Regions from separate parts of the Ensifer sp. GW821-FHT05G01 genome, predicted to be linked through region 2. Evidence: riboswitches for the same ligand, from Rfam matches in the RefSeq annotation. Region 2 holds a riboswitch; each other region holds the start of a gene.

Region 1 (3,880 bases), on a different contig from region 2:
GAGCGCAGGGGGTGTGGATGCTCGGGTCAAGCCCGAGCATGACCGAGTAGAGGGGAGCGGCAGCATTCAAAGTTTGCAAGCTCACGGGTGCTGGTGCGCCTTGCGTTCAGAAAGACGCACCACAATCGACCTTCGCCGACCCTTCCGCCGTCGTCGCTATCCTTCGGCCACAACTGCCTCCACCGGTATATAGAGGTCGCCGCCCTCACGATACTTCGCCGCCATCGCCTGAAACCCTTCTTTCTGCGCCTCGGCGCGGATGTCGTGCGAGATCCGCATCGAGCAGAATTTCGGGCCGCACATCGAGCAGAAATGCGCGACCTTGTGCGCCTCCTTCGGCAAGGTCTCATCGTGGAAGGCGCGTGCCGTCTCCGGATCGAGCGACAGGTTGAACTGATCTTCCCAGCGGAATTCGAAACGAGCGCGCGACAGGGCGTCGTCGCGGGTGCGCGCGGCCGGGTGCCCCTTGGCGAGGTCGGCGGCGTGGGCGGCGATCTTGTAGGTGATCACCCCGGTCTTTACGTCGTTTCGGTCGGGAAGCCCCAGATGCTCCTTCGGCGTCACGTAGCAGAGCATGGCGGTGCCAAACCAGCCGATCATAGCCGCCCCGATGCCGGACGTGATGTGGTCGTAGCCGGGCGCGATATCGGTCGTGAGCGGCCCAAGCGTATAGAATGGCGCCTCGCCGCAGACCGCGAGCTGCTTGTCCATGTTCTCCTTGATTTTGTGCATCGGCACGTGGCCGGGGCCTTCGATCATCACCTGGCAATCCCTGGCCCAGGCGATCTTCGTCAGTTCGCCCAGCGTTTCCAGCTCGGAAAATTGCGCCGCGTCGTTGGCGTCCGCAATCGAGCCCGGGCGCAGGCCATCTCCGAGCGAGAACGACACGTCATAGGCGCGGCAGATGTCGCAGATCTCGGCAAAGTGCTCGTAGAGAAAGCTCTCCTTGTGGTGATGCAGGCACCACTTGGCCATGATCGAGCCGCCGCGCGAGACGATGCCGGTGACGCGATCGACCGTCAACGGGATATAGTGAAGCCGGACACCGGCATGGATGGTGAAGTAGTCGACGCCTTGTTCCGCCTGTTCGATCAGCGTGTCGCGATAGACCTCCCAGGTCAGATCCTCGGCGATGCCGTTGACCTTTTCGAGTGCCTGATAGAGCGGCACGGTGCCGATCGGCACGGGCGAATTGCGGATGATCCATTCGCGGATGTTGTGGATGTTGCGCCCGGTCGACAGATCCATGACAGTGTCGGCGCCCCAACGCGTCGCCCAGACCATTTTCTCGACTTCCTCGGCCATCGAGGAGGTGACGGCGGAGTTGCCGATATTGGCGTTGATCTTCACCAGGAAATTCCGGCCAATGATCATCGGCTCGGATTCCGGGTGGTTGATGTTGGCCGGCAGTACGGCGCGGCCGCTGGCGATCTCCTGGCGGACGAATTCCGGTGTGACGTGGTCAGGGATATGGGCGCCGAAGCTTTCGCCGTCGCGCGCCGTGGCACGCGCAGCGTCGCGACCGATGTTTTCGCGGATGGCGACAAACTCCATTTCCGGCGTGATGATGCCGGCGCGCGCATAGGCAAGCTGCGTCACGGCGCGCCTTCCGGTTGCCCGCAGCGGTGCATGACGGAAGGGGAAGGTCGGTGTCAGCCGGTCGCCGCTGGCAAAACCGTTATCCTCGGGCCGGACGCAACGACCGTCATAGGCCTCGACATCGCCGCGCGCGATGATCCAGTTGCGCCGCGGTCTCGGCAGCCCGTCCTCGATGCGGATGTTTACGTCTTCGACGGTGTATGGCCCGGAGGCATCATAGACCGTGACCGGCGGCTCGCCCGATGTCGGGTGCAGGGCGATTTCGCGCATCGGCACGCGGATTTCAGGGTGGATCGCGCCGGATTTATAGACCTTCTTCGAAGCGGAAAGCGGGCCTTTGGTGACGGAGAGGCCTGCGGGTTTGGTGGCAATATTCATGATGAGGCTCCAAGTTTGCGGTTGGAGACCCAGTTCTGAAGCCGGAAGGAAAAGACAGGTTCGCCCGAAATTCCGTGCGAAGGACGGAATCGTGGCGTCGATGTCTGCACCGTCCCTACGCCAGTATGAACTGGATCAGGTTCAACGGGTCACTGCGCCTCGGTCGGCCAAGCCGATCCGACCAGCAGAATCTCAGCCCCTTGACGGGACCCCCCTGGTGAATGCCTTAAGAAAGCCATCGATCCGGATGCGCCGTCAAGCGCTAATCCGGCGGTTGTGTCCTTCGCCTGTTGATCGCGCGCTAGCGACCGGGCTTTTCGGATGCCGGGCGCTCGGCATAATCCGCACGATTGATGCCGTGCCGCTGCAGCTTGTCGTAGAAGGTCTTGCGCGGAATGCCGAGCACCTCGATCGTCGCCTTGACGTCGCCGCGCTGCGCCCGCAGCGCCTCCTTCAAAATCTCCGCTTCGTAGCGCTCAAGCCGCTCGGGAAGGGCGGCAGCGGATGCTGTCGGGCTGGCGGTCGCTTGTCCGAGGGGACCCTCGACGCCAAGGGCGACGCGTTCGGCGAAATGCGAGAGCTCGCGCACATTGCCAGGCCAGGAATGCGACATTAGATGGTGGCGCACCGCTGGCGAGATATCAGGAACGTCGCGCTTGAACCGCTCCGCCGCCCGCGTCAGGAAATGCGAGAACAGCAGCGGGATGTCGTCGTGGCGCTCGCGCAGCGGCGGGATCGACAGGGTTACGACGTTCAGCCGGAAATAGAGATCCTCGCGAAAGTCGCCGCGCTGGGCCGGATCGCCGAGATCGATCTTGGCGGCGGCGATGACGCGGATATCGACAGGGCGCACCACGTTGGTGCCAAGCGGGGTGATTTCGCGGGCTTCCAGCACGCGCAGCATCTTGACCTGCGTTGCCGGCGGCATCGCCTCGATCTCGTCGAGGAAAAGCGTGCCGCCGCTCGCATGCTCGATGCGGCCGATGCGCTTCTTCAGCGCACCGGTAAAGGCGCCCTGTTCGTGGCCGAAAAGTTCGCTTTCGATCACCGTTTCCGGCAGTGCGCCGCAATTCAGCGCCACGAAATTCCCATCCCGGCGCCGGCTCCAGTTGTGCAGCAGCGTCGCCACCACTTCCTTGCCGCTGCCGGTCTCGCCGGCGACGAGCACATCGACATCGGTGTCGGCGATATGTCGCAAGGTCTGGCGCAGCCGTTCCATGACCGGCGTCTGGCCGATCAGCGGCAGGCTTTCGCCCGCCGTTTCGGCCGCGCGCTTCAGCGCGCGGTTCTCCATCACCAGTCGGCGTTTTTCGAGCGCGCGGCGCGCGCTTTGCACAAGACGGTCGGCAGCAAAGGGTTTCGGAATGAAGTCATAGACGCCGTCCTTAAGGGCCTGCACGGCCATCGGAATATCGCCGTGGCCGGTGACCAGGATGACGGGAAGGTCGGGGTCGAAGCCGGCGACCCGGCGAAACAATGTGAGGCCATCGATCCCCGGCATGCGAATATCGCTGATGACGATACCGCCGAAGTCGGGGCCGAGCACGGCGAGCGCATCCGCCGCACCGGGAAAGTCTGTCACGCTCAGGCCGGCAAGCTCGAGCGTCTGCTTCATCGCCTTGCGCAGGTCGCTGTCGTCGTCAACGAGGCATACGGATTGCTGCATCGCTCAGGCCCTCTTCAGTCGCACGATGAAGACGGTGCCCTCAGGCCCGGTCTTGACGTCGATGTCGCCGCCGTAGTCGACGACGATCTCCTTGGAAATGGCAAGGCCGAGTCCGAGACCCTGATCCTTGGAGGTGTTGAACGGCGTGAACAAGTCTTCAAGGATATCGGGCCTTATGCCCGGACCATTGTCGGCGACAACAAGCAAAACAGTATCGTTGGGACCAGTTTCGCAACG
Region 2 (3,880 bases):
GCGCCTCGCCGCCGGAAAGGCGCGACGGGTCTTCTTCGCCGGTCAGGCCCAGATGCTGCAGCAGATAGGTGACGCGGTACGGATCGTCGCTCGGACCAAGACCCGATTCCGCATAGGCCTGCACCGTGTCGTAGCCTTCGAAATCCGGTGCCTGGGGCAGGTAACGGACCGTCGAGGACGGATGGCGGAACACCTCACCCGATTGCGCCTCGGCAAGACCGGCAGCGATCTTCATCAGCGTCGATTTGCCGGAACCGTTGCGCCCGACAAGGCAGATGCGATCACCCGGCTCCACCTGCAGGTTGGCGCCGGCCAGAAGCGGCGTGCCCCCGAAGGTGAGGAAGATATCGTCGAGTTTCAGAATGGGAGGCGCCAAGGCTCAGGCTCCGGAAAGGTCATAGGGGCGAGCGAGAACAATCGCCCGGCCGGTGTCGAGGGAAATGCGAAGGGGACCCTCCGCAACATTGGAAACGGTGCGGGACGACCCGAACGGCAAGGTGAAATCGGTGAGCGGATAGCGCGCATTGACGATCGTCAGGCCGAAGAGATCGGTCAGTCCGAGGATCGAAAACAGACTGCCCTTCGGCAGATCGATCTCGATCTCGCCTGAAAGCAGCGGATAGGCCTCTTCCTCGCCCGACGTCATGAACACCGGCAAGCCGCGTTCGGCCAGCGAAGCGGCCTGAAGCAGGTGCAGGAAGGCATGATCGCTGCGGGATCCTCCGAGCGCACCGGCAAAGATCAGGGCTCCCGCACCGCGCGTAAGCGCAGCCTCGACGGCGATTTCACCATCGGTTGCAGCCTTGGCGGCGGGATAGGGTTCGCGCGGGACGCCGGCAAACTCGGCAAGCAGCGTCTCCTCGGTCGAATCGAAATCGCCAACCCAGACGTCGGGGATTACCGACAGGGTGCGCGCATGCCGCATGCCGCCATCGGCCGCAACGAAGCGGCTGCCGGCAAGCTGGCGCGCAAGGCGATCGGTAAGGGTCAGTGCACCGCCGAGCAGAATGGTGAAGGTGGATCGGGCCATGGCAAAGCCCATAGCGCAAAGGCACTGCCAAGGAAAAGCAAGAAAACCGAACGAGGGGGCGATCCGGCGATTTTGCGTTGATGTCATCAGGCTTGGCAGCATCGGCGAGCGTCGGGCTGCCGGATACCGCGTTCAAACTCCGCTTGCCATCAAACCGTCACGGCGGTAAATCTCTACCCGCTCTAACGGGGTGCCTTCCGACCACATGCTGGCCGAAGGCTGAGAGGCGTTTAACGCCAACCCGCGGAACCTGATCCGGCTCATACCGGCGGAGGGATTAGACGCGATCGGATCGATACGCCCTTTTCCCATGCAACATTATTTTTAGGGAGAGGTGCCTGCCATGTCCAAATCATCGCAACTGAAGTTCCTTAGCCGGCTAGCGCTTGCCGCTGCCGCCAGCCTTGTCTTTACGACCGGCGCGTCTGCCGCAGACAAGACTCTGACCGTCTACACCTATGAGAGCTTCATCACCGAATGGGGCCCGGGCGCCAAGGTCGCCGAAGCCTTCGAGAAGACCTGCGAATGCAAGGTCACCTATGTCGGCGTCGCCGATGGCGTGGAGCTTCTGACCCGCCTGAAACTCGAGGGTGCTGCCTCCAAGGCTGACATCGTGCTTGGCCTCGACACCAACCTCGTCGCCGAAGCCAAGGCCACCGGCTTCTTCGCGCCGCACGGCATCGAGGCCAAGGACGTCAAGGTGCCCGGCGACTTCACCGACGACACCTTCCTTCCCTATGATTACGGCCATTTCGCCGTCGTCTACGACACCCAGACCCTGAAAACCCCGCCGAAGAGCCTGAAGGACCTGGTCGAAGGCGACCCGTCGCAGAAGATCGTCATCGAGGATCCGCGCACATCGACGCCGGGTCTCGGCCTGCTCCTGTGGGTCAAGGCCGTCTATGGCGACGAAGCCGGTGCCGCCTGGGCCAAGCTCAAGGATCGGGTTCTGACCGTGACGCCAGGCTGGTCGGAAGCCTATGGTCTCTTCACCAAGGGCGAAGCACCGATGGTGCTCTCCTACACCACGTCTCCCGCCTACCACATGGTGGCTGAGAACACCGACCGCTACCAGGCGGCCGAATTCTCGGAAGGCCACTACATCCAGATCGAAGTCGCCGGCATGACCAAGAGCGCCAAGGAGCCGGAGCTTGCCAAGCAATTTCTCGGCTTCATGACCGGTCCGGAGTTCCAGTCGATCATCCCGACCACCAACTGGATGATGCCTGTCGCCGCCACCAAGGAACCGCTGCCTGAAGCCTTCGGCAAGCTGGTCAATCCGGCCAAGACCTTCCTGCTGCCGTCGGGAGACGTGGCGGCAAACCGCAAGGCCTGGATCGACGAATGGCTCGCGGCCATGAGCAAGAACTGAGGCGCGCTTGTTCGCGCCTGCCGAAAACAGGATCACGATCACCGCCGGGACTTTAAGTCTCGGCGGCATCCTTCTGTTCGTCTGTCTGGCGGTCGCAGCGCTTCTGTTTCAGGGCGGCGGCTTCGGCAATGGCGTGCTGTTCGATGCCTATATCTGGCGGGTGACGCGCTTCACATTGCTGCAGGCGAGCCTTTCGACGCTGCTCTCGGTTCTGCTCGCCATTCCGATCGCCCGCGCACTGGCACGTCGGGCGCGTTTTCCCGGCCGCGTCTGGGTGCTGCGGCTCATGGCCCTGCCGCTCGGCCTTCCTGTTCTGGTCGGCGCCCTGGGCTTAATCGAGATCTGGGGCCGGCAGGGTGTACTCAATACGGCTCTGGCCGGGCTCGGGCTTCAACAGCCTGTCAGCATCTACGGCCTCTTCGGCATCCTGCTTGCTCACGTCTTCTTCAACATGCCGCTGGTCGCACGCCTCTTCCTTGCCGGGCTGGAGCGCATCCCCTCGGAATACTGGAGAACCGCCGCCAATCTCGGCATGCCGCCCGCCGCACTCTTCCGCTTTGTCGAGTGGCCGATCCTGCGCGGATTGCTGCCAGGTGCCGCCGGCCTCGTTTTCATGCTTTGCGCCACCAGCTTCACGCTGGTGCTGACGCTCGGTGGCGGGCCGGCCGCCAGCACCATCGAGGTTGCAATCTATCAGGCGCTACGCTTCGACTTCGATCCTCAGAGGGCGATTGCACTCTCTGCCCTGCAGATTGTCATGACCGGCGCGCTGCTCCTGGTCCTCGCCCGTGTCGCGACGGAGCCGGCGCAAAGCGTCACCGGCGGTCGAGCGTCAATGCGGTACGATGCAGATACCGGCCTCTCCCGCCTGTCCGATACCGGCTGGATCCTGTTCGCGCTCGTCTTCATTGGTGCGCCACTGACCGCCGTTGTCGGTTCCGGCCTGCGCGCCGACCTGCCGAAGCTGGCGGGCGATCCGACCGTGCATCGCGCCCTCATCACCAGCATCGCCATTGCTGTCGGTTCAGCGTTGCTTTGTGTCGGTATCGCCGCTGCAATGATCCGGGCCGCTGGTACCGTCACGGCGGGTCGCCACGCACCCACCTTGGCAAGGTTTTTTGCAGGCGCAGTCACGGCCAGCACCTCCCTGGTTCTGCTCGTGCCGCCGGTCGTGCTTGGAGCGGGCTGGTTCCTGCTTCTGCGCCCCTTCGGCGATGTCGCCCGTTTTGCCCCCGCCATCGTTGTTGCCATCAATGCCTTGATGGCGTTGCCCTTCGTCCATCGGATCCTGGCCCCGGCGATGGCAACCCATGCGGCGCGCACCGACAGGCTGACAGCAAGCCTCGGCATCCGCGGCCTCCATCGCCTGCGATGGATCGATCTGCCGCCGCTGAAGAAACCATTGCTGATGGCCTTTTCCTTCGCCATGGCGCTATCCCTCGGCGACCTTGGCGCCGTGGCGCTATTCGGCTCGCAGG
Region 3 (3,880 bases), on a different contig from region 2:
CTCTCGGTTCGAGCATGCCGGCTTCGAAAGCCAACCGCCCGGCCTCGATAGCCTTGGCAAAACCCAATGCCATCACGGCCGGATTTCCGGCACCGGCCACCGCCGTGTTCAGGAGCACGGCATCGAACCCGAGCTCCATCACCGTCGTTGCATGTGAAGGGCGGCCGATGCCCGCATCGACAATCAATGGCACATCAGGGAAATGCGCGCGCATCGACCTCAAGGCGGACAGGTTTTGCGGCCCCATGGCACTGCCGATCGGAGCACACCAGGGCATCAGCACGCGGCAACCAGCTTCCAGCAGGCGTTCGGCAACAACCAGATCGTCGGTCGTATAGGGAAAGACCTCGAAGCCTTCGTTCGAAAGGATCCGTGCGGCTTCGACCAGCGCGAACACATCCGGTTGCAATGTGTCATGATTGCCGATCACTTCGAGCTTGATCCAGTTCGTCTTGAAAACCTCGCGCGCCATCTTGGCAGTCAGCACCGCCTCCTTGGTGGTGTGGCAGCCGGCGGTGTTGGGCAGTATTTTCGTCCCGAGGTCGCGGATCAGCTCGAAAAACGCACCTCCCCCTTTGCCGCCGGCCGTCTCTCTCCTCAAGGAGACCGTGACGATTTGTGTCTCTGAGGCCCGTACGGCGTCGGACAGTACGGCTGGCGATGGATAGCCCGCCGTGCCCAGGAGCAGTCGAGTGGTGATATCCGTGTCGTAGACGTGCAGCATGCTCAGCCACCTTTCATCGGCGAGAGAATTTCGATGCGATCATGGTCGCGTAAGCGCCATCCATCGCGGTCGGCCGCGTGAACGAGTTCGCCGTTGACAGCGGTTGCCAGCCAGCTTCCTTCATAGTCGAGTGCTGCCATCAGTTCGGCGAGCGTCGAGCAGGCGATCTCCTGCTCCTCGCCATTGACGTTAAGGTTCATCATAGAACTCCGATCTGTGGTCCGGGTTGAGCAGAAGTTCCGCAACGTCATGCGCTAGGGCCGGCGAGAGTAGGAAACCGTGTCGATACGTGCCGTTCAGGGAATAGATTGAGCCGGTTCTCGTGATCCTCGGCAGATTGTCGGGGTAGGCGGGGCGAATACCAGTTCCAGTTTCAGTAATCTGCGCCTCGCCGAAGGCCGGGTGCAGGGCGTAGGCGGCGTTCAAGAGCTCCATCAATGACCGTGCCGCGATAGGACCGGACAATTCGCTCTCAATCATTGTTGCCCCGACCATGAAGACGCGCTCACGCCGTGGAACGACATAGATGGGGTGTCGTGGATGCAGGAAGCGCACTGGACGTGACAGTTGAATGTCGCCGGTGCGCAGATAGAGCATCTCGCCACGCACGCCCCGCAGAGCCGCGTCATCCGGGAGCCTGGCACGCCCGGTGCAATCGATAGACCAAGAGACACGGTGGTCGACGGTGGCATCGGTCGCCTGGCCGAAGTGAAAACGCACCCTCATGGCCACTAAAGTGTCATGGAGAGATGACAGCGCCTCTCTTGGATCGAGATGCGCTTCCTTCGGGAAGTAGAGTGCACGCGAGAAGCGGCCGGCCAGATCCGGTTCCAGTGCGGCGATCTCGTCGGCATCAAGCCATCTGTACCCGGTGGTTCGTGTCGAAAACCGATCGAGCTCGCGAGTGTCACGTGGGGCGGCGACGACAAGTGTGCCCTCCTGCGTGACTTTGTCGGGCAGCGCCGCCTGCCACCACTCAATGGCTGTCGCACCGAGGCGTTCGACTTTTTCGTCGGCACCTTCGCGCTCACACCAGGGTGCCAGCATGCCACCGGCAAACCAGGATGCACCGGCGCCAATGCGTTCGGCCCGCTCGACAATGTCGACCTCAATGCCGCGCCGCGCCAGTTCGTAGGCCGTGACGAGACCGACGACTCCCGCTCCCTTAATGACCACCGGTTGCATTCGCCTTCCGCTCGATCCGATACTTGGGTGTCGCGGTAGGGTCATTTGCCCATTCGCCGCTGCGCTAACGGACGTCGGTGTTGCCGTCTATATCTGCGGTACGGTTCGTGTGCGGCATATGAAAAAACCATTCGCTGGCTCCAACTTTAACGTTTGGAGACCCAGATCCTGGAGCTGGAAAGATAGAGACACGTCCAAGCGATCGCAAAGGAGCTGTCGCAGCGCCGTCGTTCCCACCGTCCCTACGCCAGCATGAACTGGATCAGGTTCAACGGGTCATTGCGCTGCGGTCGAAAAAGCCGATCCGCCCAGCAATATCTCAGCCCCCTGTCAGGACCCCCCTGGTGAATGAACCGAGTTCAAAGGCCAATGCCCTGCTTTGTCAAGTGTCGTTTTGGTGGTCATGTTGACAACCTAGGTCGCCAGATTTTGTAGCGGTCAGCGCAAGGAACGCATCGTCATGCCTGACGCCGTCATCATGATCTGCAAGGAGGGCGCCTGCATGGCGAAGCTATTTCAGGTGCTTCGGCGGCTCGTCATTTTCATCCGGGTTTGGGTTGGGAATCTCGTCGGGAAGGACGTCGGGCTCTGGTTCCTCGATAGGAGGCTGCGGCATGTCCGGCGGCAGGCCTGGGGGCAGGTCGGGAGCGGGCGGCGTCGGGATAGGTTCAGTCGGTATCGTGCTCATGTTGGTCTCCTCATTTGGAAGGCCAACTTATCCCGCGCCGGTTTTGTTCCGCTGGATGGCTGCATCATGCGCAAAGGACGACCTGACGGATCTGCCGATCCGGCGGCGATCGGCTCGATCATTGAGTTTGGGTATCAGACTGATTTGTCTGCGACGACCCTGTGAACATTGTCGTCGCAGGTCGAAACGCCCAGACCAGCAGGATGCTCATCGAGACGAACAACAAAGAGAAAACAAGACGATTTGACATGGCGCTTTCCTTCACATTTGGAGCTCAGTGAAAGCAGATTTCAGCATTCGTCGCCGTGTCAGGTCGAGCAAGTCTGGCATGGAGACGCGCAGGCGCGATAATCAAGGCGTCGCGGCTGTGCAGGTGACGTGTCCTGTCGCCGCATCGCGCGTCTTTTGGAGTGTCGCGAGACCGGGGTAGCAGCCGCCGCAAGGAGCCATATGGGATGAGACGGGGAGGTATTCCGGCTTGCGCGTGCCTTTATCAGCTCTCCGGCGCGCCGCCAGATTGCGCGACAGCCCAGATCTTTCCCGGGAGGATCCGAGCTGTCGGTTTCATGCTTGCGGCTTTTTCATCGTTATGGGCTAGCGAAGCCACTCGTTCCAGCGTTGCAGCAATTGCGCCGCATTGGCGTTGATCCATTCAGCGTCGGGGACAACCATAAAGTCCCGAACCTCGTTCGCATGCGGCATCGTCTTGCGCACGTCCTCCGACATCAAGGCGATTGCGTCGGTGCTTGGCGGCGTGCACGAAAGCACTTCGCAAGCCATTGCCTGCGCCTCCGGCGAATTCAGCCAGAACGCCATCAGTTTTAGCGCGTTGTCACGATTCTTTGCTCCTTTGACGAGCGCAATGCGGTCGCCGACCAGAAACGATGCCTTATAGGACCATCCAATCGGTAAACCTTCGTTCTGCATCGCCTTGGCGCGCGTCAGCCAAATCTGCCCAATCGAATAGTCGCCATTGCGAAAGCCTTGCACACTCTGATCGCCGGTTTTCCACCACACTGAAACCGCGGGCCGGATTTCGTCGAGTTTTTTCAGAGCCCGTTCCACGTCGAGCGGAAACAGCTCTTCTCGGCTGACGCCATCGGCAAGCAGCGCCGCTGCCATCACACGCCAGGGGTCGTCGAAATTGGGAAATGCCCGCTCGCCGGAAAAGGTCTTGCTATCCCACATATCGGCCCAGGTCTCAGGTGTCGGTCCGCCATCGCCGGTTCGATAGGCGAGCAACGTCGCCGTCGACTGCAACAGCGCGCCGCCGGCAGCACAGG

What was found. Region 2 has a riboswitch for thiamine pyrophosphate ahead of thiB (thiamine ABC transporter substrate binding subunit). Riboswitches for the same ligand answer to the same signal wherever they lie in the genome.
Region 1: another riboswitch for thiamine pyrophosphate. It lies ahead of thiC (phosphomethylpyrimidine synthase ThiC); the one in region 2 lies ahead of thiB (thiamine ABC transporter substrate binding subunit).
Region 3: another riboswitch for thiamine pyrophosphate. It lies ahead of thiO (glycine oxidase ThiO); the one in region 2 lies ahead of thiB (thiamine ABC transporter substrate binding subunit).

The regions. Positions count from the first base shown of each region.
Region 1 covers NZ_JBWKSC010000002.1:383,372-387,251, forward strand. The annotation lists gene thiC (phosphomethylpyrimidine synthase ThiC) at 157-1,977, opposite strand; TPP riboswitch at 2,072-2,203, opposite strand; gene AC07UR_RS07555 (sigma-54-dependent transcriptional regulator) at 2,279-3,643, opposite strand; gene AC07UR_RS07560 (sensor histidine kinase) at 3,647-3,880, opposite strand, start outside.
Region 2 covers NZ_JBWKSC010000005.1:260,939-264,818, forward strand. The annotation lists gene AC07UR_RS14960 (ABC-F family ATP-binding cassette domain-containing protein) at 1-376, opposite strand, end outside; gene AC07UR_RS14965 (thiamine diphosphokinase) at 380-1,030, opposite strand; TPP riboswitch at 1,207-1,324, shown strand; gene thiB (thiamine ABC transporter substrate binding subunit) at 1,374-2,402, shown strand; gene thiP (thiamine/thiamine pyrophosphate ABC transporter permease ThiP) at 2,434-3,880, shown strand, end outside.
Region 3 covers NZ_JBWKSC010000022.1:41,418-45,297, reverse strand. The annotation lists gene AC07UR_RS33635 (thiazole synthase) at 1-724, opposite strand, end outside; gene thiS (sulfur carrier protein ThiS) at 727-924, opposite strand; gene thiO (glycine oxidase ThiO) at 914-1,909, opposite strand; TPP riboswitch at 2,131-2,262, opposite strand; gene AC07UR_RS33620 (hypothetical protein) at 2,421-2,597, opposite strand; gene AC07UR_RS33615 (ABC transporter substrate-binding protein) at 3,192-3,880, opposite strand, start outside.